Regions from separate parts of the Massilia paldalensis genome, predicted to be linked through region 3. Evidence: predicted binding sites of a transcription regulator. Region 3 holds the regulator's gene; each other region holds the start of a gene.

The links. The regulator HrcA, encoded in region 3, represses chaperone genes, less so after heat shock. The targets are predictions, from matches to a motif close to TTAGCACTCNNNNNNNNNGAGTGCTAA.
Region 1: rpoH (RNA polymerase sigma factor RpoH) is a predicted target of HrcA. The motif match lies at 5,215-5,241, and genes of this name have one in related genera.
Region 2: groES (co-chaperone GroES) is a predicted target of HrcA. The motif match lies at 6,962-6,988, and genes of this name have one in related genera.

Annotation. Positions count from the first base shown of each region.
Region 1 is NZ_JBJCIU010000002.1:13,933-23,739, forward strand. It holds gene ggt (gamma-glutamyltransferase) at 1-494, opposite strand, end outside; gene ACI1V7_RS09865 (hypothetical protein) at 529-936, opposite strand; gene ACI1V7_RS09870 (MDR family MFS transporter) at 1,084-2,574, opposite strand; gene ACI1V7_RS09875 (MarR family winged helix-turn-helix transcriptional regulator) at 2,571-3,020, opposite strand; partial or broken gene ACI1V7_RS28360 (hypothetical protein) at 3,157-3,213, shown strand; gene ACI1V7_RS09880 (dienelactone hydrolase family protein) at 3,281-4,015, shown strand; gene rpoH (RNA polymerase sigma factor RpoH) at 4,192-5,082, opposite strand; gene ftsX (permease-like cell division protein FtsX) at 5,584-6,504, opposite strand; gene ACI1V7_RS09895 (cell division ATP-binding protein FtsE) at 6,501-7,181, opposite strand; gene ftsY (signal recognition particle-docking protein FtsY) at 7,188-8,420, opposite strand; gene ACI1V7_RS09905 (hypothetical protein) at 8,720-8,938, shown strand; gene ACI1V7_RS09910 (thiamine pyrophosphate-binding protein) at 9,038-9,807, opposite strand, start outside.
Region 2 is NZ_JBJCIU010000004.1:63,852-73,658, forward strand. It holds gene ACI1V7_RS19735 (c-type cytochrome) at 1-136, opposite strand, end outside; gene ACI1V7_RS19740 (TIGR04438 family Trp-rich protein) at 322-546, shown strand; gene ilvD (dihydroxy-acid dehydratase) at 752-2,626, opposite strand; gene ACI1V7_RS19750 (LysR family transcriptional regulator) at 2,737-3,639, shown strand; gene lgt (prolipoprotein diacylglyceryl transferase) at 3,641-4,453, shown strand; gene ACI1V7_RS19760 (sulfite exporter TauE/SafE family protein) at 4,532-5,305, opposite strand; gene ACI1V7_RS19765 (EVE domain-containing protein) at 5,358-5,849, opposite strand; RNA gene ssrS (6S RNA) at 5,942-6,121, opposite strand; gene ACI1V7_RS19775 (cell division protein ZapA) at 6,199-6,510, opposite strand; gene ACI1V7_RS19780 (hypothetical protein) at 6,507-6,758, opposite strand; gene groES (co-chaperone GroES) at 7,069-7,359, shown strand; gene groL (chaperonin GroEL) at 7,395-9,041, shown strand; gene ACI1V7_RS19795 (NAD(P)-dependent alcohol dehydrogenase) at 9,220-9,807, shown strand, end outside.
Region 3 is NZ_JBJCIU010000004.1:629,537-639,343, reverse strand. It holds gene ACI1V7_RS22260 (hypothetical protein) at 1-153, shown strand, start outside; gene ACI1V7_RS22255 (hypothetical protein) at 186-380, shown strand; gene ACI1V7_RS22250 (hypothetical protein) at 774-1,457, opposite strand; gene ACI1V7_RS22245 (hypothetical protein) at 1,478-2,071, opposite strand; gene ACI1V7_RS22240 (HAD family hydrolase) at 2,291-3,064, shown strand; gene hrcA (heat-inducible transcriptional repressor HrcA) at 3,158-4,171, shown strand; gene fur (ferric iron uptake transcriptional regulator) at 4,349-4,780, opposite strand; gene ACI1V7_RS22225 (outer membrane protein assembly factor BamE) at 4,985-5,596, shown strand; gene dapB (4-hydroxy-tetrahydrodipicolinate reductase) at 5,599-6,423, shown strand; gene ACI1V7_RS22215 (barstar family protein) at 6,601-6,927, shown strand; gene leuS (leucine--tRNA ligase) at 7,128-9,773, shown strand; gene ACI1V7_RS22205 (LPS-assembly lipoprotein LptE) at 9,777-9,807, shown strand, end outside.

The DNA.
Region 1 (9,807 bases), on a different contig from region 3:
CCGATCGCCGGCGCCAGCACCTGCTTGAAGGACATGGTGCCGTAGCGTTCCAGCGCCTCGTGCCAGCCGCGCACGGTGCCCGGCACGCCGACCGCGGCGCCGCTGGCGACGGCCGTGTCGAAGTCGACGGGCCGGCCGTTCTCGACGAACACCGACGGGCTGAACGAGGCCGGCGCCGTCTCGCGGTGGTCGATGGTGATCACGCGCTTGTCCTTGGCGAGATAGATGACCATGAAGCCGCCACCGCCGATGCCGCAGCTGAACGGATCGGTCACGCCCAGCGTGGCGGCGGCCGCCACGGCGGCATCGATGGCGTTGCCGCCCTTGTTGAGGATGGCCAGCGCCGATTCGGACGCCTTTTCGCTGATGGTGGCGACGGCGCCGCCCGTACCGGTCGCAACGGGCGACTTGGCGAGCGCGAGCGGCGGCGCGAGGACGATGGACAGGATCAGCCCGCAGGCGAGGGCGCGGGGCGCGCGGTTCGATATGGTCATGAAAGGAAGGAAAAGTGGGTGGTCGTCATGACGCTCATGGTGGCGTGACCTTGAGCGTGACGGGCATGGCGTCGCTGGGCCGCATGGTGCCGACGGCGCGCGCGGGCGGAATCGTCGCCATGTCGAGCGCGATGGTGGCGCCGCGCAGGATGGGCGGCCTGGCCGACGGATGGTCCGGCCCCAGCGTGATTTCCTGGACGCCGCCGCGCCCGTCGATGATGAAGCGGAACACGAGCCGTCCGGCCCAGATGCACTGGGCGTTCGGCGGGCAGCGGCTGTCGCTGAAGCTGTCGTAGGTGATGGTGAGGTCGCGCGCCAGCGTGGCGCTCTGCTGCGGCCTGAGCGGATAGCTGCCCGGCAGGACCGGCGCGGCCACGCAAGCGACGAGCGCCGGCGCGAGGACGAGGGCAAACAGGTGAGGCAGGTACCGCGACAGCATCATCGGGACATCCGGTTATTTGCGTTATGCCAATAATAACAAATACCGCTGTCCGCGCTGATCCAATATCGAACCGGGGTCAGAGCCGGGGTCAGAGCCCGATTTTGGGAAATTGCCAAAAATCGGGCTCTGACCCCGGTTTTAAGAAGATCAAGACTTGGGTGGGGTGGTGCTTGACGTCGTGTTCATTTGCACGTCCGGCAGGAACCACATCAGCAGCAGCGCGACGAGCACGATGGCCGTGCCGGCGCCGAACACGCTGGCGATGGCGTGGCGGTAGACGTCGCGCAGCGCCGGCACCAGCACGGTATGACTGCCGGCGCTGGCGGCCGCGTCGACGCCGGCGGCGTGCAGGCGGTGGGCCAGTATGGCGCCGGAACCCGTCACGCCGAGCAGGCCGCCGAGCGAGCGGAAGAAGGTCAGCATCGCCGTGCCCACGCCGCGCCGCGCCAGCGGCAGCGCGTACTGGACGACGATGGTCATGTTCGGCATCACCAGGCCCAGGCCCGCGCCCAGCAGGAAGATCGCCGGTTCGATGTACCAGAAGCCGCGCCCCGTCTCCATGGCCCAGGCCAGCACGCCGAAGGCGACCACGGCGGCGGCCACGCCGTACACCTGCACGGCCTTGTAGCGGTTCAGCGGCGCCAGCACGCGGCCGTTGACGGTCGAGGCGATGATCATGCCGACCATCATCGGCACCGTCAGCATGCCGGAGCTGGCCGGGCTGCTGCCCATCACGAGCTGGAAGAAGATCGGGAAGAACACGCTGGCGCCCATCAGGCCCATGAAGGTCAGCGCCATCACGATGCTGGCCACGTTGAATACCCGGTTGTCGAACAGGTCCGGCGGCAGCACGGGCTCGGCCGCGCGGCGCAGGTGGAACACGAGCCAGGTGCCCAGCACCGCCGTCAATGCCGCGCACACCTTGATCTGGGGCGCGTCCCACGGCCACTCGGTGCCGCCCAGCGCCAGGATCAGCAGCAGGGAGACGATGGTGCCCGTCATCAGCACGGAGCCCAGGTAGTCGATGCGGTGCGACTGCGTGGCGACCGGCTTCTTCAGCGTCGTGGCGATGGCGTACAGCGCGACGGCGCCCACGGGCAGGTTAATGTAGAAGATCCAGTGCCAGGACAGCAAGTCCGTCATCACGCCGCCCAGCACGGGGCCGAGCACGCTGGTAACGGCGAACACGATGGCGATCGAGCCCTGGCGCCGGGCACGCTCCGCCGGCGTGACGAGGTCGGCGATGATGATCTGCGCCAGCGGCATGAAGCCGCCCGAGCCCAGGCCCTGGATGGCGCGGAACACGATCAGCTGCGTCATGTCCTGGGCCAGGCCGCACAGCACCGAGCCGACGAGGAAGGTGATGAGCGCCGTGAACACCATCGGCCGGCGCCCGTACTGGTCGGCCAGCTTGCCGTACAGGGGCATGGTGGCGGTGGAGGCGAGCACATAGGCGGTGACGACCCAGGACAGGTGGGCCATGCCGCCCAGGTCGCCGACGATGCGCGGCAGGGCAGTGGCGACGATGCTCTGGTCGAGCGCGCCCAGGCCGAGCACGGCCATCAGCGCAAGGTAGACGGCGCGGATTTCGCTCGGCGTCGCCTGCGGCGGTACGTCGTGGGAAAGGGTCTGGGTCATGGTTCGGCGATCAGGTTCAAGGGTTCGATGGCGGCGGCGAGCGCATCCAGCTGGTGGGGGCTGAGGCGGGCGACGCGCCGCGCCAGCCAGTCCAGGCGGTCACTGCGCAGCGCCTGCAGGCGTTGCTCGCCGGCGGCGGACAATTGCAGGCCCGTGCGACGGCGGTCGTCCGGATCGGGCAGGGCGCGTTCGACCAGGCCGGCCACCTCCAGCGTCTTGACCTGGGCGCTCATGGTGGGGCTGCGCACCTGCTGCAGGCGCGCCAGCTCGGCCACGCCGATGCCGGGATGCTCGCCGATGGCGGCCAGCAGCATGGTCTGCAGCAGGGACAGGCCCGTGTCCTGGCGCGCGGCGTCCTGGCGCATCTCGCGCATCAGGCGCTTGAACGCGGACCGCAGCTCCTCGGACAGCGCCAGCGCGCGTTCGCTCGGTTCGTTCCTTGTCATCGTGAAATATAGTTAGGCTACCTAACTATTTTACGCCGCCGCGCGCTGCCGCGCAAATCGTCGGCAAGCGTTGTCAATGCATCAAAACGAGACAATACGCGGTATGCTCATGGGGAACCCTTTCCAGGAGACGCCCATGACGCGCTTGACCGCAGACGACTTCGACCCCGAAGTCCTGAAACTCTTCGACGGCTACGTGCACGGCCAGCTGTCGCGCCGCGATTTCCTCGCCCGCGCCGGCCGCCACGCTGCTGGCGCAATTGTCGCCATCGTTCGCCGCCCCGCTGGTCGCGCCGCAGGACGCGCGCCTGAAGACGAGCTACCAGGAATTCCCGTCGCCGCAGGGCTACGGCAAGCTGCGCGGCTACCTCGTGATGCCCGCCAATGCCAAGCGCAAGCCGCCGGCGATCCTCGTCGTGCACGAGAACCGCGGCCTGAATCCGCACATCGAGGACATCGCGCGCCGCGTGGCGCTGGAAGGCTATATCGCGTTCGCGCCGGACGCACTGTTCCCGCTGGGCGGCTATCCGGGCGACGAGGACAGCGCACGCGCCCTGTTCCCCAAGCTGGACCAGGCCAAGACGCGCGCCGACTTCGTCGCTGCCGCGCAGGCGCTGGAGAAGCTGCCGCAGGCGAGCGGCAAGGTCGGGGTAGTGGGCTTCTGCTACGGCGGCGGCATCGCCAACTACCTCGCGACCCAGCTGCCTGAACTGGCGGCCGCCGTGCCGTTCTACGGCGCCCAGCCGCCCGCCGCCGAGGTCGCCAAGATCCGCACGCCGCTGCTGATCCACGACGCGGGCAAGGACGAGCGCATCCTGGCCGGCTGGCCGGCCTACGAGGAAGCGCTGAAGGAGAACAAGGTGCCGTACCAGCACTTCGTCTACCCGGGCGTCGAACACGGCTTCAACAACGACACGACGCCGCGCTACGACGAGGCGGCGGCCAAGCTGGCGTGGGGGAGGACGGTGGCGTTCTTCAAGGAAAAGCTGGGCTGACCTGACCGACTCCTTTCGCCCGCACATCCTGCACGTCGCCCCTGCGAAGGCAGGGGGCCAATTTCCAGAGCTATCGTCTGCGCATGAGAATTCGGCCCCTGCCTTCGCAGGGGCGACGCTGATGGGTAATAAAAAAGGCACCCGCAGGTGCCTTTCTCTTGCTGCCGCGCGGAGGCTTACACGTAAGCCGCCAGCGCCGTCTTCATTTTCTTCAGCGCGGCCGATTCGATCTGGCGGATGCGCTCGGCCGACACGCCGAACTCCTCGGCCAGCGTGTGCAGGGTCGCACCCGAGCCGTCGTCGTTGGCCAGCCAGCGTGCTTCCACGATGCGGCGCGAACGCGGGTCGAGCTTGCCCAGGGCCGTTTCCAGGCCTTCGGACTGCAGGCGCACCACTTCCTCGGCTTCCAGCACCTTGGTCGGTTCCTGCTGGTCCGACGACAGGTAGGCGATCGGCGAGAACTTGTCGTCTTCGTCGTCGGTCGGCGCTTCCAGCGCGATGTCGCGGCCCGACAGGCGGGTTTCCATCTCGATCACTTCTTCGCGCTTGACGTCGAGCATCTTGGCCAGGTCGTCAACTTGCTGCGGCGACATGGCGTCCAGGCCCTGCTTATTGCTGCGCAGGTTGAAGAACAGCTTGCGCTGGGCCTTGGTCGTGGCGACCTTCACCAGGCGCCAGTTCTTCAGGATATATTCATGCATCTCGGCCTTGACCCAGTGCATGGCGTACGACACCAGGCGCACGCCCTGGTTCGGGTCGAAGCGCTTGACGGCCTTCATCAGGCCGATATTGCCTTCCTGGATCAGGTCGGCGTGCGGCAGGCCATAGCCCAGGTAGCCGCGCGCGATCGACACGACCAGGCGCAGGTGCGACATCACCAGTTTCTGAGCGGCGTCCAGGTCGCCGTTGTCGCGCAGGTTTTTTGCCAGCGATACTTCTTCCTCGTGGGTCAGCATCGGCAGACGATTGACCGCCGAGATATAGGCGTCGATGTTGCCGATATTGCCGTTGAAACCGAGTCCCAGAGCACGACTGCCGGCCGGAACCAATGCGGATTGTGCGGACATAGTCAATTCCCTCGTAGTAGCTGTACTGCATCGTCTCTGCCATTTCCGGCGCCCCGAAGGCGCTGCCGGTTGGCGATACGGGATGTGGACGGTGCCTATCGAATACACTTCCCGCGATAGTCTGTCCTTATATTAGCACTCTCTTGTAGGGAGTGCTAGGAACCACCATATTTGCGACGAGCAGTTTAAGTTTCGTTAAAGTATTGCCATTGGGAATCGAAAAACAGCAGGTGATTCCAATGTAGAGCAGGTACAAGTAGTTCGGTTGATTTGGGTCAAACGTGCCGCCCGTACCGTTTGATAGCTGTTGGAGACAGGTTAGGGGCGTCGTGAGTCAGGGTCTGTGAAGTGGCGCACGTACCCTTGTAGGCGGAAATCCCGTGTCTGCTGGCGGAATTGGCTGGCGAGCAGGAGGCAAGACGAGAAATGGAGATGCGGGCGATTTGCGGGAATTCAATACCCCGACGTCGAATTTCGGGGTATTGATTAGTACATTTGCAATTAACGCAGGCGCGCCAGGTGCCGCTGCACGGACAGCATCGCGCCCACCAGGCCCAGGCCGGCGCTGATCGCCAGCAGTGCGGCGATGCCCAGCGGTGGCAGGGCCGCGAGCTGGAATTCCGAGGCGTACAAACGGGCGAACTCGGCGATCGCCGTGTTCAGCGGACGCAGCGCCAGTGCCACCGCGCCCAGCGCCACCGCGCCGGAAAACAAGCCCAGCAGGGCGCCCGTATAGTAGAACGGACGGTGGATGAAATTGTCCGTCGCGCCCAGCAGCTTCGAGACGGCGATCTCTTCCTTCTGGGTCAGCACCTGCAGGCGGATGGTATTGAACACCACCGCGATCACCACCACGCTCAGTGTGACGGCCAGCAGCAGCAGGGCCAGGCGCAGCACGCCCAGCAGGGCCGCCAGGCGCTTGACCCAGGCCGAGTCGACCTGCACGGTGTCCACGCCCGGCAGCAGGCGCATCTGTTCGGCGATGCCGTCCACGCGCGCGGCGTCGGCGCTGGCGGCGAAGCCTTCCAGCTTCATCACATAGCTGTCCGGCAGCGGATTGTCGCCCAGCGTCTCGAGGACGTCGGACAGGCCGCTCTTGTCCTTCAGGCTGTCCAGCGCCTGCTCGCGCGGCACGAACACCAGACTGGCGCGGCTGCCCTGCAGGATCTGCCGCAGCTGGGGCGCGAGCGCCTGCGCTTCCTCGCGCGAGGTACCGGCCTTGAGGAACAGGCTGATCTCGGGATCGACGGACAACTGCTCGGACATCGGCTTGACGTTGTCGAGCAGGGTCACGCCGGCGAAGGGCAGGGCCAGGGCCACGGCCACGACGAGGACGTTGAACAGGAAGCTGCCCGGCGCCTTGCGCACGTGCGACAGGGCGGCGCCGAGGGCGAAGCGGTGCTGGCGGAACCAGATGTTCATGCCGCACCTCCTGCGGGCACGACGGCACCCTGCACGACGCGTCCATGCTCCAGCCGGATCACGCGCGCGGCGCTGTCGAGGATCTGTTCGTCGTGGGTCGAGATCACGCAGGTCACGCCGACGGCGTGGAAGGCGTGCAGGGCGTCGATGACCTTGTCGGCCGCGGCGCGGTCGAGGTTGGCGGTCGGCTCGTCGGCCAGGATGATCTGCGGACGGTTGACGATGGCGCGCGCGATCGCCACGCGCTGCTGCTCGCCGCCCGACAGTTCCATCGGCAGGGCGGTCGCGCGCTCCAGCAGGCCGACCTTGTCGAGGGCCGCGCGGGCGCGCTGCTCGGCCTGCGCCTTGGGGGCGCCCGTGACGATCAGCGGCAGCATCACGTTGGCCAGGATGTGGCGGTCGTTCAGCAGGCGCTGGTGCTGGAAGATCAGGCCCAGGTTACGGCGCAGGAACGGCACGCCGGCCTTCTTCAGGCGGCCCACGTCGTGGCCGCTGACGATGACGCGGCCCGCAGTCGGGCGCTCGATCGCGGCCACCATCTTCATGAGGGTCGACTTGCCGGCGCCGGACGGGCCCGCCAGGTAGACCAGCTCGCCCTTGGCGATGTGCAGGGACACGTCGGACAGGGCGACGGCGTCGGCGGAATATTTCTTGGAGACGGACTGGAACTCGATCATCGATGCTTATCCCAGCAGCGCTTCGGCGAACTCGTCGGCGCTGAAAGGCTGCAGGTCTTCCAGTTTCTCGCCCACGCCGATGAAGTACACGGGCACCGGACGGGTGCGGGCGATGGCCGCCAGGATGCCGCCCTTGGCGGTGCCGTCCAGCTTGGTGATCACGACGCCCGTCAGTTCCAGCGCGTCGTCGAAAGCCTTCACCTGGGCCAGCGCGTTCTGGCCCGTATTGCCGTCGATGACGAGCAGGACCTCGTGCGGTGCGCCATCCATGCCCTTGCCGATCACGCGCTTGATCTTCTTGAGTTCTTCCATCAGGTGCAGCTGGGTCGGCAGGCGGCCGGCCGTGTCGACCATGACGACGTCGACGCCGCGCGCCTTGCCCGACTGGACCGCGTCGAACGCGACCGCGGCCGGATCGCCCGATGCCTGCGAGATGACGGTGACGTTGTTGCGCTGGCCCCAGACCATCAGCTGCTCACGCGCGGCGGCGCGGAAGGTGTCGCCGGCGGCCAGCAGCACCGATTGCTCATGGCGCTGCATGTGCTTGGCCAGCTTGCCGATGGTGGTGGTCTTGCCGGCGCCGTTGACGCCCGCGATCATCATCACCAGCGGCTCGTGGCGGCCCAGTTCCAGCGGCTTTTCCAGCGGGCGCAGCATGTCGACCAGCAGCTCCTTCAGGGCGGCCTTGACGGCGGCGGCGTCCAGCAGCTTGTCTTCCTTGACCTTGCGGCGCAGGTTGTCCAGCAGGAACTGGGTCGCGTCCATGCCGGCGTCCGACATCAGCAGCGCCGATTCCAGCTCTTCGTACAGGTCTTCGTCGATGCGCGCGCCGACGAACAGCAGCGACAGGTTGTTCGAGGTCTTGGCCAGGCCCGCCTTCAGGCGCGCCATCCAGGATTTCTTCTTTTCCGCCTCGCTGCCGGGGCGCTCGGCCGTCTCCGGGAACAGCTGGCCTTCGTAGCCGCTCGTGAGGATGGCGGCCTCTTCGGCGACCTGTTGCGCGATCGGGTCGATGTTGGTGGCGTCGCGCGCCGGCGGCGACTCGGGCGCGGGCGGTGCTTCCGGCACGGGCACAGGCACGGGCACGGGCGCCGGCGTCGTGACGGCGTCCGGGTCGGCGCCGAACAGGCGGCGCAGGAAGCCGGGCTGTTCGGCTTGCTCTTCGGGCGCGGCGGGGACAGCCTGGTCGGCGGCCGGCGCCTCGGCTTCGGGTTTTTTCTTCTTGAAGAAACTAAACATGGTGTATTCGGGGAGGGTACTGCGTGTCCATGCCCGTGGGGCATGTCGAAATAGGGGTCGCGCGTATTCTATCAGAGCAAGCAAGAGTTTTATTTATCGACAAAACCCCGTACGCGCCGTTCGGCTTGCCGGAATGCCATCTTGAACGCATCCTGAACGCATCATGAGCGCATCAGCCCAGCCATAGTGTGGCGAGAATGCTGCTCGCAGGCATGTACGCACGCCCTGTACTGGCAAATCGCCGGCGCCTGGTATAGATTGTGAACATCCATAGAAGAATGCCTCATAAGAGGGTCATCGTGAACGTTTCCAAATACCTCAAGCGGCTCATCTCCGGAGACCATGCGGTGAGCGGCACGGCAGCATCGCTGCGCAATGTCGTCGTGTGGGTCTTCATCGCCCTCGTCGCCGCCTTCCTCACCCATCCGGCCGGCGCGCCGGCGCCCAGCAGCGCCTTCGACGCGCCCGTGCCGTGGCCGGCGGAGCTGGGCGTGGACAGCAGCCTCGGCATCAAATAAGCAGCCACGTCGCCCCTGCGCAGGCAGGGGCCCAATTTCCGTAGCGTCGCGGAGACGCATGCAACCTTGGGTCCCCGCCTGCGCGGGGACGACGGGTATTCAAGTTTTTTTGCTCGCCTCCGCATTCCTGCGTATCGTTTCCAGCGTCGCCCCCGGCGTGATCCAGTTCCCGTCGTAACGCAGCTCGATCAGCGCCGGCAGCTTGCGCTCGCGCGTGAAGGCCATCGCGCGCGCCAGGGCGGGGCCGAACTGCGCCGTCGTCTCGACCGCTTCGCCGTGGCCGCCATAGGCCTTGGCCAGGGCCGCGAAATCCGGGTTGTGCAGCTGGGTGCCCGAGACGCGGCCCGGATACTCGCGCTCCTGGTGCATGCGGATGGTGCCGAACATGCCATTGTTAAAGACCAGGAAAATCACGCCGGCGCCGTACTGCACGGCGGTGGCCAGCTCCTGGCCCGTCATCATGAATTCGCCGTCGCCCGCGAAGGTGACGACGCTGCGCTCCGGATGCACGACCTTGGCGGCGACGCCGGCCGGCACGCCGTAGCCCATCGCGCCGCTCGTGGGTGCCAGCTGGGTGCGCATGGCGCCGTAGCGCCAGAAGCGGTGCGCCCAGGTGGCGTAGTTGCCGGCGCCGTTGGTGACGATGGTGTCGCGCGGCAGCGCGGCCTGCAGGTCCTGCACCAGCTGCCACAGGTCGAGCGGGGCGCTGCCGTCCTGGAACACGGGCGGCTGCCGCTGCCAGGCCGCTAGTTCGGCCCTGGCCTCGGCCACCGTGTGGCGCCAGGCGTGCGCATCGACGGGTTCCATCGCGGCCAGCATGGCCGCTGCCTGCGGCGCGCCGGCCGCGATCATCAGTTCGGCCTGGTAGA
Region 2 (9,807 bases), 570 kb from region 3:
AGGCAGGACCCACCAGCTTGTTGGCGACCGCGTGGCAAGCCATGCAATTCTTGGCCTTGGCCAGGTCGGCTTGCGCGAAGGCGCTGCCCGACAGCAGGGCGGAAGCTGCGACGAACAACATGAGGGACCGTTTCATAGTTTTCTCCAGTGAAAGCATTTACGACTGCGATTCTAGCGTTTTTCCGCCGGCGCGGTGACGCCGACATATTCGGTAACGACTGATACAGCTTTCCATAGACGGAGGATTACGAACCTGTTGCACGCCGGCACTATCGAGACCCGGCCCTTGGCGCTAAGATGGCCGCCGAAAGGAATTCCACCATGCCGCTGATCATCCTCATCGCCGTCCTCGCCGCCCTGCGCTTCTTCGAAGTCTGGCGCTTCGCCCAGCTGTCGTGGTGGTGGATCATCGGGCTGATGGTAGTGGCCTTCGTCTGGTTCGAATTTATCGAAGGCCTGCTGGGACTGGACAAGCGCAAAGCACACGACGTGGACCGCAAACGGCGCGAAGAAAGGGTCAAGCAGCGCTTCGACAAGCGCAAATAAATTCGGGGTCAGAGCACATTTCGGCCGAAATTCGGGGTCAGAGCACTTTTTTGAACAATTGATCCCGGCATAAGCCAGTTACAGCTCCCTGCGATGGATCGCTTCGCACAGGGGGCCCGCACCCGAATTTTGCAGTTAATCCATTGTTCGTAAATGTGCTCTGACCCCGAATTCTTCGGAAAATGTGCTCTGACCCCGAATTGTTTCAGCGCTTCAGCTGCGACAGGTCGCGCACCGCGCCGCGGTCCGCCGACGTCGTCAGCGCCGCGTAGGCCTGCAAGGCTTGCGAGACGTAGCGCTCGCGGTCGACCGGCTGCCAGGCCTTGTCGCCGCGCGCTTCCATCGCGGCGCGGCGGTGCGCCAGCTCCTCGGTGCTGACGCGCAGGTTGATCGTGCGCGCCGGGATGTCGATGTCGATCAGGTCGCCCTCTTCCACCAGGCCGATGGCGCCGCCCTCCGCCGCTTCCGGCGAGGCGTGGCCGATCACCAGCCCCGACGAGCCGCCCGAGAAGCGGCCGTCCGTGAACAGCGCGCAGGCCTTGCCCAGGCCCTTGGACTTGATGTACGAGGTCGGGTACAGCATCTCCTGCATGCCCGGCCCGCCCTTCGGTCCTTCGTAGCGGATGATGATGACATCGCCTGCTTGCACGCTGCTTTTTCCGTCGCTGCCCAGGATGCCCTCGACGGCCGCGTCCTGGCTCTCGAACACGCGTGCGCGGCCCGAGAATTTCAGGATGCTCTCGTCCACGCCCGCCGTCTTCACGATGCAGCCCTTTTCCGCGATGTTGCCGTACAGGACCGCCAGGCCGCCGTCCTGCGAGTAGGCGTGCGCGCGGTCGCGGATGCAGCCGGCCGTGCGATCGATGTCGTTGGCGTCGTAGCGCTCGGACTGCGAGAACGCGACCTGCGTCGGCACGCCGCCCGGCGCCGCGCGGAACAGCTGGTGCACGGCCTGGTCGTCGCTGACGCGGATATCGTATTTCGCGATGGCGTCGGCGATGGTGGGGCTGTGCACGGTCGGCAGCGACGTGTCCAGCAGGCCGGCCCTGGCCAGCTCGCCGAGGATGGAAACGATGCCGCCGGCGCGGTGCACGTCCTCGATGTGGTACTTGTCCGTCATCGGCGCGACCTTGCACAGGCAGGGGACCTTGCGCGAGATGCGGTCGATGTCGGCCATCGTGAAGGCCACGCCCGCTTCGTGGGCGGCGGCCAGCAGGTGCAGCACGGTGTTGGTGGAGCCGCCCATCGACACGTCCAGCGCCATCGCGTTCTCGAACGCCGCCTTGGAGGCGATCGAGCGCGGCAGGACCGAATAATCGTCCTGCTCGTAGTGGCGCTTGGCGATGTCGACGATCAGGCGGCCTGCGCGCAGGAACAGTTCCTTGCGGTCGGCATGGGTGGCGACGATGGTGCCGTTGCCCGGCAGAGAGAGGCCCAGCGCTTCCGTCAGGCAGTTCATCGAATTGGCCGTGAACATGCCCGAGCAGGAACCGCAGGTGGGACAGGCGGAGCGCTCGACCTCGGCCACGTCGGCGTCGGAAATGCGCGCGTCGCCGGCCTGGATCATGGCGTCGACCAGGTCCAGCTTGATGATCTTCTGCTTGTTGTCGACGACCTTGAGCACCTTGCCCGCTTCCATCGGGCCGCCGGACACGAACACGACGGGGATGTTCAGGCGCATCGCCGCCATCAGCATGCCCGGGGTGATCTTGTCGCAGTTCGAGATGCAGACCATCGCATCGGCGCAGTGGGCGTTCACCATGTACTCGACCGAGTCGGCGATCAGGTCGCGCGAGGGCAGCGAGTACAGCATGCCGCCGTGGCCCATGGCGATGCCGTCGTCGACGGCGATGGTGTTGAATTCCTTGGCCACGCCGCCGGCCGCCTCGATCTCGCGCGCGACCAGCTGGCCCAGGTCCTTCAGGTGCACGTGGCCGGGGACGAACTGCGTGAAGGAGTTGACGACGGCGACGATCGGCTTCTCGAAGTCGCCATCCTTCATGCCCGTGGCGCGCCACAGGGCGCGGGCGCCAGCCATGTTGCGGCCCTGGGTGGTGGTGCGGGAACGGTAGGTCGGCATGGTCGTCTCCTGAATCTGCTGCAAATGTGGGGAGCATCAGGGTGCCCGCCACGGCATGAGTTGTCCAATATATGATTCAGTGCTCTGTGATACGTTTAGAATATCAGCGTATGAGCACGTCCATCGAACTGCGCCAGCTGCGCTATTTCATCGCCGTCGCCGAAGAGCTGCACTTCGGCCGTGCCGCCGCGCGCCTGCACATGACGCAACCGCCGCTGTCGCAGGCGATCGCCGCCTTCGAGGACCTGCTGGGCACGCCGCTGTTCCTGCGCAACCGCCGCAGCGTGGCGCTGACGGCGGCCGGCACCGCCCTGTTGCCCGAGGCGCGGCGCCTGTTGGCCGGAGCGGGCGCCCTGCCCGAGCTGGCGCGGCGCGCGGCCGGCGGCGAGGCGGGGCGCCTGGCCCTCGCCTTCATCACCTCGGCCGACTACAGCGTGCTGCCGCCCCTGCTGCGCCGCTACAGCGAGCGCCATCCGGCCGTGCAGCTGACGCTGCAGGAGGCCACGTCCGACGTGCAGGTCGAGGAGTTGCTGCGCGGCGGCGGCATGGATGCCGGCTTCCTGATCCCGCCGCTGCCGGACAAGGCGCAAGCCGAGCTCGACTACATGAAGGTGCTGGAAGAGCCGCTGATCCTGTGCGCCCCCAGCGGGCTGGCGCTGCCGCCGGACGGCGAGCCCGTGCGCCTGTCGGAGGTTCCCGAACTGCCCTTGATCGTGTTCCCGCGCGAGGTCTCGCCGGCGCTGTACGATGCCATCCTGTCGTGCTTCCGCGCGGCCGGGGTCGTGCCGGCGATCGGCCAGCTGGCGATCCAGATGCAGACCATCGTCAGCCTCGTGTCGGCGGGCATGGGCTTGGCACTTGTGCCACAATCCGTCTCCAACCTGATGCGACCGGGCGTAGAATACCGTGCCCTCGCCGACCCGACCCCGCTGGTCGAGACCGGCATTGCCTGGCGGCGCGACAATCCGTCCCCGGTGCTGAAGGGCTTTCTGGAACTACTTAGGGATCTTTAATATGCTCGTTCACCCGCAACCGAACCCGATTGCCTTCAGCATCGGCCCCGTGGACATCCACTGGTACGGGATCATGTATGTCGTCGCCTTCGCCCTGTTCGTCATCCTGGGCCGCGTGCGCATCAAGACCCAGCCCCACGTGCAGGCCCAGGGCTGGAAGAACGAGGACCTCGACGACATGCTGTTCTACGGGATGCTGGGCGTGGTGATCGGCGGGCGCCTGGGCGAGGTGCTGTTCTACAAGCCGGAATACTACTTCTCGCATCCGGCCGAGATCTTCATGACCTGGCATGGCGGCATGTCCTACCACGGCGGCTTCATCGGCGTGCTGATCGCCATGGCGCTATGGGCGCGCAAGCGCGGCCGCAACCTGCTCGACGTGTACGACTTCATCGCCCCGATGGTGCCGCTGGGCTATGCCTGCGGACGCCTGGGCAACTTCATCAACGCCGAACTGCCGGGCCGCCTGGCCGACCCGAGCCTGCCCTGGGCCATGCTGTGGCCGGGCGTCGAGGGCCCGCGCCATCCGTCGCCGATCTACCAGATGCTGGTGGACGGCCTGCTGTGCTTCGTCATCGTCTGGCTGTTCGCCCGCAAGCCGCGACCGCGCCTGGCCGTCGGCGCCCTGTACACGCTGCTGTACGGCTGCGCACGTTTCTTCACCGAATATTTCCGCGTGCCGGATTGGGAAACCCATGTGCTGGGCATGCCGATCACGTCGGGCCAGGTGCTGTCGCTGCCGATGATCGTGGCGGGCCTCATCATGCTCGGTTGGGCGTATTCGGGCGGGAACAAGCGGGCCGTGCCCGCGTGATGCATGGTGGGCACGTGGTGCCCACCCTACGATGACATTCCGGCAGGATGGGCATCACATGCCCACCATGGCGCCACATCAACCGGCGTAGGCTTTCCACAGCATGTACGCCGCCAGCGCGTACAGGATGCAGGCGAAGATCCGCTTCAATTTCAGCACCGGCAAGCGGTGCGCCAGCTTCGCCCCCAGCGGCGCCACCGCCATGCTGGCGGCCACCACGATCAGCAGCGCCGGCACCCACACGAAGCCCAGGGAGCCGGGCGGCAAGCCCGCCTCTCCCCAGCCATAGACGATGTTCGCGATCGTGCCCGACAGCGCGATGGGAAAGCCCAGCGCCGCGCTGGTCGCCACCGCATTGTGGATGCGGATGCCGCGCCAGGTCATGAACGGGATCGACACGAAGCCGCCACCCGCCCCCACCAGCCCGGACAGCACACCGACCAGGCCGCCCGCCGCCAGCATGCCCGGCGTGCCGGGCAGCGGCCGCGTGCCCTCGGGCTTGCGGTTGAACAGCATCTGCGTGGCCGAGAAGGCGACGAACACGCCGAAGAACAGGGCCAGCGCGGACGTGTCCATCTGCTTGCCGATCCACGGGCCGATGAAGGACCCGACCACGATGCCCGGCGCCAGCATGCCGGCCACGCGCCATAGCACGGCGCCGTGGCGGTGATGGGCGCGCATCGAGGAAAGGGAAGTGAACAGGATGGTGGCCAGCGAGGTCGCGATCGCCATGTGCACGACGAGGTGGGGCGCAAAGCCCTTGGCCGAGAAGATCATGGTCATGAACGGCACCAGCACCATGCCGCCGCCGATGCCCAGCAGGCCCGCCGCAAAGCCGCCGAAGCAGCCCATCGCCAGCAGGATGGGCACGAGGCCCGGGTCGAGGCCGAACACGCGGCCGTCCTCAGGCCTGCGCGGACGCGAACGCCGTCGCCGGCACGCCCGTCAGTTCCAGGATGCGCTGCCACTGCCCCGGAGTGACGGGCGAGATCGACAGCCGGCTGCCCTTCTGCAGCAGCACCATGTCTTCCAGCTCGGACACGGTGCGCAGGTCGGTCAGCGGCAGGTAGCGGCCGGCGGCCACGGCCTGCACGTCGACCGAGATCCAGCGCGGCTGTTCCGGCGTGGCCTTGGGATCGAAGTACTTGCCGTCCGCGTCGAACTGCGACGCATCCGGATACGGCGTGCTGGCCACGCGCGCGATGCCGGCCACGCCGGGCACGGCGCAGCTCGAGTGGTAGAACAGCACGCCGTCGCCGACCTGCATCCCGTCGCGCATGAAATTGCGCGCCTGGTAGTTGCGCACGCCGAACCAGGCGACCGTACGGCCGGGTGCGGCCAGCACGTCGTCGAAACTCACTTCGTCCGGCTCGGACTTCATCAACCAGTAGCGCATCGTTCCACTCGCACGAATATCGGGACGCGCATCGTCCGGCGAGCGCGCATGAAAAAGCGGTTGCGCACTTTCATGCAGCAACCGCTTCGGAATATAGCCCCGCCTGTGCCGTTTTTGCCGGCATCCCGAACCAAAAGGCTCAAGGTGGTCGCAGTCAGCTCGATTTCGGGTTCGTCAGCTAGTGACGATCGCGCCCACCAGGCATGTTCCACAACCTATGCGTAAGAATGGTTCAAGGAATATATGGCAAATCTCGAACACCGCAGGGAGGCGCCAGTTTACTACGCTGGATCGGCATGTCAAACGTTTTTACGTCGAGGACGCCCCCAGCCTGTTTTTCGACAGGGGCTCAGAGAAGACTTTCCTGCGGCGACAGCGCGGCATCCAGCACCTGGTGCATCGCTTCCAGTTTCTGCCGGACTTCCAGGATCGACAGGTCCGACAGCGGCCCTTGCGGCGACTTTACCGACAGGAACTCGGCGGCCACGGACAGCGCGGCCATGACGGCGATGCGGTCGGTGCCCTTCACCTTGCCGGAATCGCGCAGCGCGCACATCTTGCCGTCGAGGTAGCTCACGGCTTCGCGCAGCGTCTTTTGCTCGCCGTCGCGGCAGGCCAGCCGGTAGGAATGGCCCATGATGGTGACGTCCAGGTGGATCATCGTGCTGCCTCCGCATCGTCGGTGGGGCCCGTGTCGGCCGCAGGCTCGACAGGCGTGGGCGGATCCAGCTGGAGCAGCAACGTTTCGAGGCGGTGCTGTGCAACCAACAGGCGGTTCTTGAAATCGACGTTTTCGGCTGCCAGCAATGCATTCGCCTGGCGCAACAGGTAGTTCTCGCTGCGCAGCGATTGGGTCAGCTCGGCGAGCTTCTCGATTTTCTCTGAGAGTTCTTGGAATTCGGAAATCATCCGACACTATAGGACTGAGTCGAATTTTTCGTCAACAGGCGCGCGCTCGCGTGCGCAGGATTCAGGGAAGGAGTGATAGGCTCTCGTGAATTTTCCCCAGGCTTGCGCATTGTGACAGCGCCGTTACAGGCTTGTCGGACCTCAAAAAAGTCCGTTAAAAGACGAACACTGTAGCTTGAAATGCCAATTTATCGTCCCTATAATTAGCACTCGTTAGTGTAGAGTGCTAACAACCTCTACTAGCCGCAACCGATGCACAGCATGATTGCGGTATGTACAGCCAAGTCAAACCAACACAAAGGAGTTTTGCATGAACCTTCGCCCCTTGCACGATCGCGTGATCGTGAAGCGTCTCGACCAGGAAACCAAGACTGCATCCGGCCTGATCATCCCCGATGCGGCGGCCGAGAAACCGGACCAGGGTGAAGTCCTGGCCGTGGGCAATGGCAAAGTCCAGGAAAACGGCAACGTGCGTCCGCTGGAAGTCAAGGTCGGCGACCGCGTCCTGTTCGGCAAGTACTCGGGCCAGGCCGTCAAGGTCAACGGCGAGGAACTGCTGGTGATGCGCGAAGAAGACATCATGGCCGTCGTGGCCCAGTAATTCCCACCGAATAAATTCCACACTGGAGAACAAGAATGGCAGCTAAAGATGTAGTGTTCGGCGACGTAGCGCGCGCCAAGATGGTCGAAGGCGTCAACGTCCTGGCCAACGCAGTCAAGGTCACCCTGGGCCCGAAAGGCCGCAACGTCGTGCTGGAGCGCTCGTTCGGCGCCCCGACCGTCACCAAGGACGGTGTCTCGGTCGCGAAAGAAATCGAACTGAAAGACAAGCTCATGAACATGGGCGCCCAGATGGTCAAGGAAGTCGCTTCGAAGACCAGCGACAACGCCGGTGACGGCACCACCACCGCGACCGTGCTGGCACAAGCCATCGTGCGCGAAGGCATGAAGTTCGTTGCCGCCGGCATGAACCCGATGGACCTGAAGCGCGGCATCGACAAGGCCGTCGCCGCGACCGTCGAGGAACTGAAGAAGATCGCCAAGCCGACCACCACCTCGAAAGAGATCGCCCAGGTCGGCACCATCTCGGCCAACTCGGATTCGTCCGTTGGCGAGCGCATCGCCGAAGCGATGGAAAAAGTGGGCAAGGAAGGCGTCATCACCGTCGAAGACGGCAAGTCGCTGAACGACGAGCTGGATATCGTCGAGGGTATGCAGTTCGACCGCGGCTACCTGTCGCCGTACTTCATCAACAACCCGGACAAGCAGGTCGCCGTCCACGAGAACCCGTTCATCCTGCTGTGCGACAAGAAGATCGCCAACATCCGTGACCTGCTGCCGGTGCTGGAGCAAGTGGCGAAGGCTGGCCGTCCGCTGGTCATCATCGCCGAAGACATCGAAGGCGAAGCGCTGGCGACCCTGGTCGTCAACAACATCCGCGGCATCCTGAAGACCGTTGCCGTGAAAGCCCCGGGCTTCGGCGACCGTCGCAAGGCCATGCTGGAAGATATCGCCATCCTGACCGGTGGCCAGGTCATCGCCGAAGAAGTCGGCCTGACCCTGGAAAAAGTCACCCTGGCAGAACTGGGCCAGGCCAAGCGCATCGAAGTCGGCAAGGAAAACACCATCATCATCGACGGCGCCGGCCAGGCTGACGCCATCGAGGCTCGCGTCAAGCAGATCCGCATCCAGATCGAAGAAGCGACCTCGGACTACGACCGCGAAAAACTGCAAGAGCGCGTGGCCAAGCTGGCCGGCGGCGTTGCCGTGATCCGCGTCGGTGCCGCCACCGAAGTCGAGATGAAAGAGAAGAAAGCACGCGTGGAAGACGCGCTGCACGCAACCCGCGCTGCCGTCGAAGAAGGCATCGTGCCGGGCGGCGGCGTGGCCCTGCTGCGCGCTCGCGCTGCCCTGAACGTCAAGGGCGACAATCCGGACCAGGAAGCCGGCATCAAGATCGTCCTGCGCGCCATGGAAGAGCCGCTGCGCATGATCGTCCAGAACGCCGGCGAAGAGCCGTCGGTCGTCGTCGCCGCCGTCCTGGCAGGCTCGGGCAACCATGGCTACAACGCCTCGAACGGCACCTATGGCGACATGGTCGAAATGGGCGTGCTGGATCCGGCCAAGGTCACCCGCTCGGCACTGCAGAACGCAGCGTCGATCGCCGGCCTGATGCTGACCACCGACTGCATGGTCTCCGAGATCGTCGAAGACAAGCCGGCTGCCGGCGGCATGGGCGGCATGGGTGGCATGGGCGGCATGGGCATGGACGGCATGATGTAATAGCCGGACGGGCCAGCGCCGGTCTTCTGGTCGGCGCCGCTTTCCACGAAAGCCCGCAGGGTTCGCGCCCTGCGGGCTTTTTGTTTGCCTCAGGAATTGACGAATCTAAGCGCGCGGCCTAACAGACGCCAGGTATTCCCTCCCCTAAGGTGCAAAGTCATTTCACACGGGAGGAAGCATGCTCAAGGTCACCGGTTACGCGGCGAAACACTCGTTCAGCCGCCTGAAGAAATACGAATTCGAACGTGCCGCCGCCAAGGCGCACGAAGTCGAGATCGAAGTCCTGTTCTGCGGCGTCTGCCACTCGGACATCCACCAGGTCAAGAACGAATGGTCGAACACCGTCTATCCCTGCGTGCCGGGGCACGAGGTCGTCGGCCGCGTGACGAAGGTGGGGCCGGCCGTGACCAGGCACGCGGTGGGGGACATGGTCGGCGTCGGTTGCATGATCGACAGCTGCGGCAAGTGCGCGTCCTGCCGCGATGGCGACCAGAACTACTGCGAGAGCCCGAACAGCTGGCTCGCCACCTACAACGGCCCGATGCAGCCGGCCAGCAAGGCGGGCGGCGAGAACATCTACGGCGTCGACAATACCTTCGGCGGCTATTCGAACCTGCTGGTGGTGAAGGAAGACTTCGTGCTGAAGATCCCGGCCGGGCTGAAACCCGAGGTGGCGGCGCCGATCCTGTGCGCGGGCGTGACCACGTACTCGCCGCTCAAGCACTGGAACGTCCAGGCCGGCGACAAGGTCGGCGTCATCGGCATG
Region 3 (9,807 bases):
GCCGTGATCGTCGCCGGCACCAGCTACGCCAACGCCGCCGGTGAAGTGAAACAAGTGCGCTACGACGCCCAGGTGTCGATCGAAGGCCAGCAAATGGCCGTCGTCAAGGTCACCGCGAAACGCCTGAGCGCCGCAGAAAAAGCCGCTATCTGATCCAAGTCAATCGAACCTGAAGGAGAAGCAAAATGAACGTCCTCAAGCACATGGAAGCGATCTTCCTCGCCGCCGCCGTGATCGTCGCCGGCACCAGCTACGCGAATGCCGCCGGCGAAGTGAAGCAGGTCCGCTACGATGCCCAGGTGTCGATCGAAGGCCAGCAGACCGCCGTCGTGAAAGTCGCCGCCAAGCGCCTCACCGCCGCCGAGAAGGCAGCGCTGTAAGCGGCTTCGCAGCCGGGCAGGCAAGAGCAGAAAAGAAGCAGCAGCAAAAGGCAGGTCCGCCGCGCCACCGCTTGAAGCGGGCACGAGCGAATAAAGAAGAACCGATGGTCGTCCTGGTGCACAAGGACCGCCGGCCGCACAGACGGCGAAGCCCCTCTATCGATAGCCGACGGCACGCAAGCGCAGCGTCCCGTCCGCCCAGCCGGGCGATCCGCTACCCCCGGCCAAAAAAATGGACAAAAAAAAGCCCGCGGTGAGGCGGGCTTAAATCCAATTCTTTTTTGAGGAGAGTTGGAGGAGACAGGTGCAATTATGCTGCGCTACAGCATATCAGTCCAATTTTTGTTTGGAATACATGATATGCGCCTGGCTTATGTCTCCTGGACCCATTGCTCAGGTGTTGTTGGTGCACGTGACGACAAAATTGCTGACACCGCCTGCGGCTTCCGTCGACTCGTCGATGGTGCCGGCGCCCGTGCCGTTGGCGCCACCCGTCAGCTTGCAGGTCTGGCCGGTGGGCTGGCTCAGGATGGTCAAGCCGTAGGTGCTGGCGAACGGGATTGTGACCGGCATCAGGAATGTGGTGTCTGCGCCGGTCGGCTTGTTGGCGGTGTCGAGCACGGGCGACACGGGGGCCGTACCACCCGTGCTGCCGTTGGCGATCACGAGGCCGGTACCGGTGAGGCCCTTGACGGCGCCGGACAGCGGATACTGGATGATCGTGCAGGTGTACTGGATATCGATCACTGCCAGCTGGCCCGCCGTGCCCGTCGCGGGGAAGGGGCTGTTCGTGCAACGCTGATGCGCCGGGTTGGGGTTCGGGATGACGTTATAGACGGTGCCGTACTCGATCTCTTGCGGGAATACGAACTTCACTTGAGGAATGCTGCCGTCGGCATTCTTGGCCGGCGGGTCGACCTTGTAGCTCTGGCCGTTGGTAGTGAACACCAGGTTCGGATACACGACGCCGCTGACGGTGACATTGATCGGGAAGGTAGCCTTGCCGCCGCCGCCGCATGATGCCAGCGTGACCGCTGCCGCCAGGGCCAATGCCTTGGGCACGAGGGAAAACTTCATGTGCTTCATCTCCATTCGCATTAAGCGCAGTTGACGACGACCTTGCCGTCCAGGTCGGTCGAACCCATCGTGCCCGAGCCCTTGCCGTTGTCGCCGCCAGTGACGGTGCAGGTCTGGCCGGCCGGCTGGTTCAGGATGGTAACGCCGTAGGGGCCATCTTCGTACACATCGCTCATTTGCACCTTGGACGTGCCTGCCGCTACGTCGCGACGGTCCGTGCCGTTGACGATGGTCAGGCCGCTGGCGGTCAGGCCGTTGACCGTGACTGCGAATTTGTGGGTCTTGATCGTGCAGACCACGCTGATCTGGGCGATGGTGTAATAGTTGGCGCGCGCCGTCGGGTTGATGACATCGCACTTTGCATTGTTCGACGGCAGCGGCTGGACCACTTCGATAGTGAACCTGTCGTCGGTCGATACCCGGTTGGGGAAGGTGAACGAGGTGTACGGCGCGACAACCTTGACCGTGTCGCCGCCGTTCTTCAGCACCAGGCCATCCTTGGTGACGCCGGATACCGAACCTTGCAGGTACAAATCACCGTCCCCGCCGCCGCATGCGGCAAGGCCCAGCGCGCATGCCAGCGTTACGCCGGCACGCAGGATCGAACTCTTCATGTGAATCTCCAGTTTGGACGGACAGGGCGCGCAGCCGGCGCCGGTACCGCTGAGTATAAAATTGCCCGTCATTTTATTCCATTTGCAAGGCGGCGGCCCGGTTTGCCTTTGTATCGCGGTGTAACGATGGGCTTTATGCAACGGCGTCGCGGGAGCGCGCCATTGATTTTCACGGCGCGCCTCGCTATGCTTGGACCGCTTCCTACCATTCCTCCCAGCATGACCCGCACCCGCCCCTGGCCGAAGGCCATCCTGTTCGACCTCGACGATACCCTGTGGCCGATCGCGCCCGCGATCCTGCAGGCCGAGGAATCCGTGTACGCCTGGCTGCGCGAGCATGCGCCGCGCGTCGCCGAGCGCTTCACCATCGAGAGCCTGCGCCAGGCGCGCCTGGACCTGCTGGCGCGCCAGCCGGAATTCCACCTCGACCTGGGCAAGCTGCGCCGCGCCGGCCTGGTGGCCGCGTTCGAGGCGGCCGGCGAGGACGTGGGCGAGGACGCGGCCCGCATCGACGGGGCAATGGCCCGCTACTTCGCGGCGCGCAATGCCGTCGTGCCCTACGACGACGTGCTGCCGGGCCTGGCGCGCCTGCAGGACATGCTGCTGGTCGGCTCCATCTCGAACGGCAATGCCGACCTGCAGGCCATCGGCCTGTCGCACCACTTCAAGGTGTCGGTGGCGGCGCACCAGCTGGGCGTGGCCAAGCCGGATGCGGCGATCTTCCTGGCCGCCTGCCGCAAACTGGGCGTGGCGCCCGAGGATGCCGTCTATGTGGGCGACGACGTCCTGCTCGACGTGCGCGGCGCCCAGCAGGCCGGCCTGCGCGCCGTCTGGATGAACCGCACGGGCTCCACCCGGCACCTGGAACACGACGTGGTGCCGGATGCGATCGTGCGCGATTTCCACGAGCTGATCGACTGGCTCCAGCGCGAGCATGCGCAACGCGAGGAAGAAGAGCAGCGCGAGGAAAATCGCAAGCCCGCACGCGGATGAGGCCCGTCGCGACCGCCGAACAGGCATAATGGCAACCATTACCCTATCCAGATTGAATCACACCGGGCGGTTCCGTCCGCCCACGACACTGCCATGCAACTCGATCACCGTGCACAAACCCTGCTGAAGGCCCTGGTCGAGCGCTATATCGCCGACGGCCAGCCGGTCGGTTCGCGCGCGCTGTCGAAGATTTCCGGGCTCGACCTGTCGCCCGCGACCATCCGCAACATCATGGCCGACCTCGAGGAGATGGGCTACGTCGCCAGCCCCCACACCTCGGCCGGCCGGATCCCGACGCCGCGCGGCTACCGCATCTTCGTCGACACGCTGCTGACGGTCGGCTCGATCGACGAGAACGCGGTGCAGGCCGGCATGCGCCTGCCCGCCCACCAGCCGCAGAAGGTGCTCGCCAACGCGGCCCAGATGCTGTCCTCGCTGTCCCAGTTCGCCGGCGTCGTGCAGAGCCCGCGGCGCGAATCGGCGTTCCAGCAGATCGAATTCCTGCGCCTGTCGGAAAAGCGCATCCTGCTCGTCATCGTCGACCCGCGCGGCGACGTGCAGAACCGCCTGCTGCTGACCGACGTCGATTATTCGCCGGCCCAGCTGACGCAGTCGGCCAACTACCTGAACCAGCATTTCGCCGGCCTGTCCTTCGACGAGGTGCGCGGCCGCCTGACGGGCGAGCTGCGCCAGCTGCGCGACGACATGGGCCGCCTGATGCAGGCCGCGGTGGAGGCGGGCAGCGAGGCGCTGGCCGAGACCGACGACATGGTCATCGCCGGCGAACGCAACCTGCTGTCGGTGTCCGACCTGTCCTCCAACATGAGCTCGCTGCGCCAGCTGTTCGAGATGTTCGAGCAGAAGACGGGCCTGATGCAGCTGCTGGACGTCTCCAGCAAGGCCGGCGGCGTGCAGATCTTCATCGGCGGCGAATCGAAGCTGGTGCCGATGGACGAGATGAGCGTCGTCACCGCCCCCTACGAGGTCAACGGCAAGATCGTCGGCACCCTCGGCGTGATCGGCCCCACCCGCATGGCCTACGAACGCGTGATCCCCATCGTCGACATCACGGCCAAGCTGTTGTCGAACGCGCTCAGCCAGTCCTGAATCACCGCTCGATACGCCGTCGTCCCTGCGCAGGCAGGGACCCAATGTCTGCCGGCGCTGTCGAAACGCGAGCGAGATTGGGCCCCTGCCTGCGCAGGGGCGACGTGTGCAGGCAGCAGGCCGAAAAAAAAGCCGCCCGGTGCATCGGGCGGCTTTTTACCAACGGGGACCGCAGCCTCAGTTATTGCGCCGCGGGCAGTCCGTCTTGACGCAGTTGCCGTAGATGGCCAGCGCGTGCTCGGCGATCTTGAAGCCGCGCTCGGCCGCGATCTTGGTCTGGCGGCTTTCGATCTCTTCGTCGTAGAACTCTTCCACATGGCCGCAATCGAGGCAGACCAGGTGGTCGTGGTGCGAGCCGGCGTTCAGTTCGTAGATCGCCTTGCCCGTCTCGAAGTGGTTGCGGTTCAGCAGGCCGGCCTGTTCGAACTGGGTCAGGACGCGGTAGACGGTGGCCAGGCCCACGTCCATGTTATCGCTCAGCAGGGTCTTGTAGACATCTTCCGCCGTCAGGTGCCGTACCGGACTGTTCTGGAAAATCTCGAGGATTTTCAGGCGCGGCAGCGTCGCTTTGAGGCCGCTGGCCTTCAGGTCGGTTGGGTTGTTGCTCATGTTTTGTTACTCGTATATGGGCGGAGTGCTTTATGATATAGCGTTTTCGGGGCTCCCGCTCATTCGGAAGCTGCGAAAGACGCCGCGCCAGCTGGTCGTTTTTGCAATATATTTGGCTGTACGGATGTACAGCACGTATTTTCTCCCAGCCGGGCGGCGTGCAGCAAGCATCACGGGGTTCTCCATCGATTTTAGGGTCAGTTTATGCGCACCAAGAAAGCCGTTCTCCATCGTTCCCACGCGCGGGCAGCGCTCGTGGCCGGCCTCGCCTGCACGGCGCTGCTGGTCTCGGGCTGCGCATCCTGGCGCAACCAGACCAAGCCGGCAGCCCCGGTGAGCACCGCGCCCGCCGCGGCCGCCGCCGATGCCGACAAGTCCGCGGCAATCGCCAACTCCGGCGCGCAAACCACCACCGTCACCAAGCTGCAGAAATTCCTGTGGGTGTTTTCTCCCTACCGTCCGGACATCCAGCAGGGTAACTTCGTGTCCCAGGAAATGCTGAACCAGCTGAAGGTCGGCCAGACCCGCGACCAGGTCAAGTTCATCCTCGGCACCCCGCTGCTGACCGACGCCTTCCACGCCGACCGCTGGGACTATCCGTTCTACCTGGCGCGCGGCAACGGCGAGCTGACCACCAGCCGCGTCACCGTCTTCTTCAAGGACAACCAGGTCGCCCGCATCGACGGCGGCAACCTGCCGAGCGAACGCGACTACATCAACCGCCTGATCGGCATCTCGAAGTACGAGACCAAGTCCGAGGACGAGTCGCTGTCCGACCTGAAGCGCTCGCGCGAAAAGTCGGCCAAGGGAGAATGAGCATGACTCAGTTGCGTATCGCCGTGGCCGGTGCCAGCGGCCGCATGGGCCGCATGCTGATCGAAGCCATCGCCGCCGCCCCGGACGCCACCCTGGCCGGCGCCCTGGACCGCGAGGGCTCGCCCTTCATCGGTTCCGACGCCGGCGCCTTCTCGGGCCAGCTGACGGGCGTCGTGATCCAGTCCGACCTCGACAAGGGCCTGGCCGGCGCCGACTACCTGATCGACTTCACCCGCCCGGAAGGCACGCTGCGCCACCTGGAATATTGCGCCGCCCACGGCATCAAGGTCATCATCGGCACCACCGGCTTCGACGAGGCCGGCAAGGCGGCGATCCAGGCCGCGGCCGACAAGACCTCGGTCGTGTTCGCCCCGAACATGAGCATCGGCGTGAACGTCACGCTGAAACTGCTCCAGATGGCGGCGCAGAACTTCTCGGAAGGCTACGACATCGAGATCATCGAAGCCCACCACCGCCACAAGGTGGATGCCCCGTCCGGCACCGCGCTGAAGATGGGCGAGGTGATCGCCGACGCGCTGGGCCGCGACCTGAAGGAATGCGCCGTCTATGGCCGCGAAGGCGTGACCGGCGAGCGCGACCCGTCGACGATCGGCTTCGCCACCGTGCGCGGCGGCGACATCGTGGGCGACCACACCGTGCTGTTCGCGGGCACCGGCGAGCGCATCGAGATCAGCCACAAGTCCAGCAGCCGCGTCAGCTACGCCCAGGGCTCGCTGCGCGCCGCGCGCTTCCTGGCCGACAAGCCGACCGGGCTGTACGATATGCAGGACGTGCTCGGCCTGAATGGGCTCGGCCTGAACAAGTAAGACCGCGCTCCCACGACGCCGTCGAACTGGACGGCGCGCCCGTCGCACTGCTGGCATACTGACCATTACCTCACCGTCGCCCCTGCGCAGGCAGGGGCCCAATTTTTACGCGGTCCGCCAGCAAAATTGGGTCCCTGCCTGCGCAGGGACGACGCTGCTCGATTCCAAGGAGACCCCATGGCCACCGTCGAACTGAACGGCGCCGCAATCGTCGACGCCGAAAGCTTCCATGCCGAGAGCGCGCGCGCCTTCGGCTTTCCCGACTCGTATCCGCACACGATGGATTCCTGGGTCGACTGCCTGAGCTACCTGCGCGACGAGGACGGCATGAGCAGCATCCGCCTGGGCCCGGACGAGACCCTGCACATCGTCGTCACCCACTCCGACGCGCTGCGCGAGCGCGCCGAGGACGTGCTGGAGGAAATGGCGTTCTGCATCATCGGCATCAACGAGCGCTACGAGGACTACGGCGAGAAGCCGGCGCTCGAACTCGAATTGCGCTGACGCCGCGTCGCCGCAATGGTGGGCACGTGGTGCCCACCCTACGATGTTTGCCATGCATCCCGGCATATGCGCGCCGTAGGGTGGGCACCACGTGCCCACCGGCCGTTCTACCAGCCCATTTCCTTGCCGGTCAGCCAACGCCGCTGGACGAATGAACCAGTATAATGTTCTGCTCACCCCATCTCAGTCCGCAGAACATCATGCAAGATAAATATAGTCCAGCCGAAGTCGAACAGGCCGCCCAGGCCTACTGGAAGTCGATCGACGCCTACAAGGCCGTCGAAAACGACCCGCGTTTCCCGAAAGGCAAGTATTACGCCTGCTCGATGCTGCCTTACCCGTCGGGCAAGCTGCACATGGGTCACGTGCGCAACTATACGATCAACGACGTGATGTACCGCTACCTGCGGATGAACGGCTACAACGTCCTGATGCCGATGGGCTGGGACGCGTTCGGCATGCCCGCGGAAAACGCGGCGATGGCCAACAACGTGCCGCCCGCCGAGTGGACCTATTCGAACATCGCCCACATGCGCGGCCAGATGGAGTCGATGGGCCTGGCCATCGACTGGTCGCGCGAGATGACCGCCTGCAAGCCGGACTACTACAAGTGGAACCAGTGGATGTTCCTCAAGATGCTGGAAAAGGGGATCATCTACCAGAAGACCGGTACCGTGAACTGGGACCCGGTCGACCAGACCGTGCTCGCCAACGAACAGGTCGTCGACGGACGCGGCTGGCGCTCGGGCGCACTGGTCGAGAAGCGCGAGATCCCGATGTACTACGTGCGCATCACGGACTATGCGGACGAGCTGCTGGACCACGTCGAAAACAAGCTGCCGGGCTGGCCGGAGCGCGTGCGCATCATGCAGGCCAACTGGATCGGCAAGTCGACCGGCGTGCGCTTCGCCTTCCCGCACGTGATCATGGACGAGCAGGGCGAGCTGATCGACGCTGGCCGCCTGTACGTCTTCACCACCCGCGCCGACACCATCATGGGCGTGACCTTCTGCGCCGTCGCCGCCGAGCACCCGCTGGCCACCCACGCCGCCAAGGACAAGCCGGAACTGCAGGCCTTCATCGCCGAGTGCAAGCAGGGTTCCGTGATCGAAGCCGACATGGCGACGATGGAAAAGAAGGGCATGCCCACGGGCTTGACCGTCATGCACCCGATCACCGGCGAGGAGGTGCCGGTCTGGGTCGGCAACTACGTCCTGATGACCTACGGCGACGGCGCCGTGATGGGCGTGCCGGCGCACGACGAGCGCGACTTCGCGTTCGCGAAAAAATACGGCCTGCCGATCAAGCAGGTGGTGGCGGTCGAGGGCGAGACTTTCTCGCTGGACGGCTGGCAGGAGTGGTACGGCGACAAGACGCGCGGCACGCTGATCGACTCGGGCAAGTACGACGGCCTCGACTACACGTCGGCCGTGAACGCCGTGGCCGGCGACCTGGCCGAGAAGGGCCTGGGCGACAAGAAGGTCACGTTCCGCCTGCGCGACTGGGGCATCTCGCGCCAGCGCTACTGGGGCACGCCGATCCCGATGATCCACTGCGAACAGTGCGGCACCGTGCCGGTTCCCGAGAAGGACCTGCCGGTCGTGCTGCCGGAAGACTGCGTCCCGGACGGCACCGGCAACCCGCTGAAGAAGCACGAGGCCTTCCTGCACGTGGACTGCCCGCAGTGCGGCGCGCCGGCGCGCCGCGAGACCGACACGATGGATACCTTCATCGACTCGTCCTGGTACTACATGCGCTATACCTCGCCGGGCTCGAACGACGCGATGGTCGACCCGGCCCGCAACGATTACTGGATGCCGATGGACCAGTACATCGGCGGCATCGAGCACGCCGTGCTGCACCTGCTGTACGCGCGCTTCTGGACCAAGGTGATGCGCGACTTCGGCCTCGTGAAGTTCGACGAGCCCTTCGTCAACCTGCTCACCCAGGGCATGGTGCTGAACGAGACCTACTACCGCGAAGACGACTCCGGCAAGAAGACCTGGTACAACCCGGCCGACGTCGACCTCGTGTTCGACGACCGCGGCCGTCCGCAAGCGGCGGCCCTGAAGGCGGACGGCGCGCCCGTCGTGATCGGCGGCACCGAGAAGATGTCGAAGTCGAAGAACAACGGCATCGACCCGCAGGCCCAGATCGAGCAGTACGGCGCCGACACGGCGCGCCTGTTCACCATGTTCGCGGCGCCGCCGGAACAGACGCTGGAATGGTCGGAATCGGGCGTGGAAGGCGCGAGCCGCTTCCTGCGCCGCGTCTGGGCCTTCGCCTATGCGCAGCGCGAGCGCATCGCCGCCGCGCTGGGCGGCCAGCAGCAGGGTACCCTGGACGACGCCCAGAAGACGCTGCGCCGCGAAGTGCACAAGGTGCTGCAGCAGGCCGACTACGACTTCAAGCGCATCCAGTACAACACGGTGGTCTCGGCCTGCATGAAGATGCTCAACACGCTGGAGTCGGCCAAGCTGGCCGAAGGCGCCGCGAGCGACGCCGTCATCGCCGAAGGCCTGTCGATCTTCCTGCGCATGCTGAACCCGGTGGCGCCGCACATCACCCACGCGCTGTGGCAGGAGCTGGGCTATGCCAAGGTCTATGGCGACATCCTGGACGTGAGCTGGCCGGAAGTCGACCCGGCCGCGCTGGAACAGTCCGAGATCGAGCTGATGATCCAGGTGAACGGCAAGCTGCGCGGTTCCGTCAAGGTGCCGAAGGAGGCCGACAAGGCCGCCATCGAAGCGGCCGCGCTGGCCTCGGAGGCCGTGCAGAAGTTCGTCGAAGGCACGCCGAAGAAGGTCATCGTCGTCCCCGGCAAACTCGTCAACATCGTGGTGTAAGCCATGCGCGCCCTGAACAAGCAAGTCATGGTGC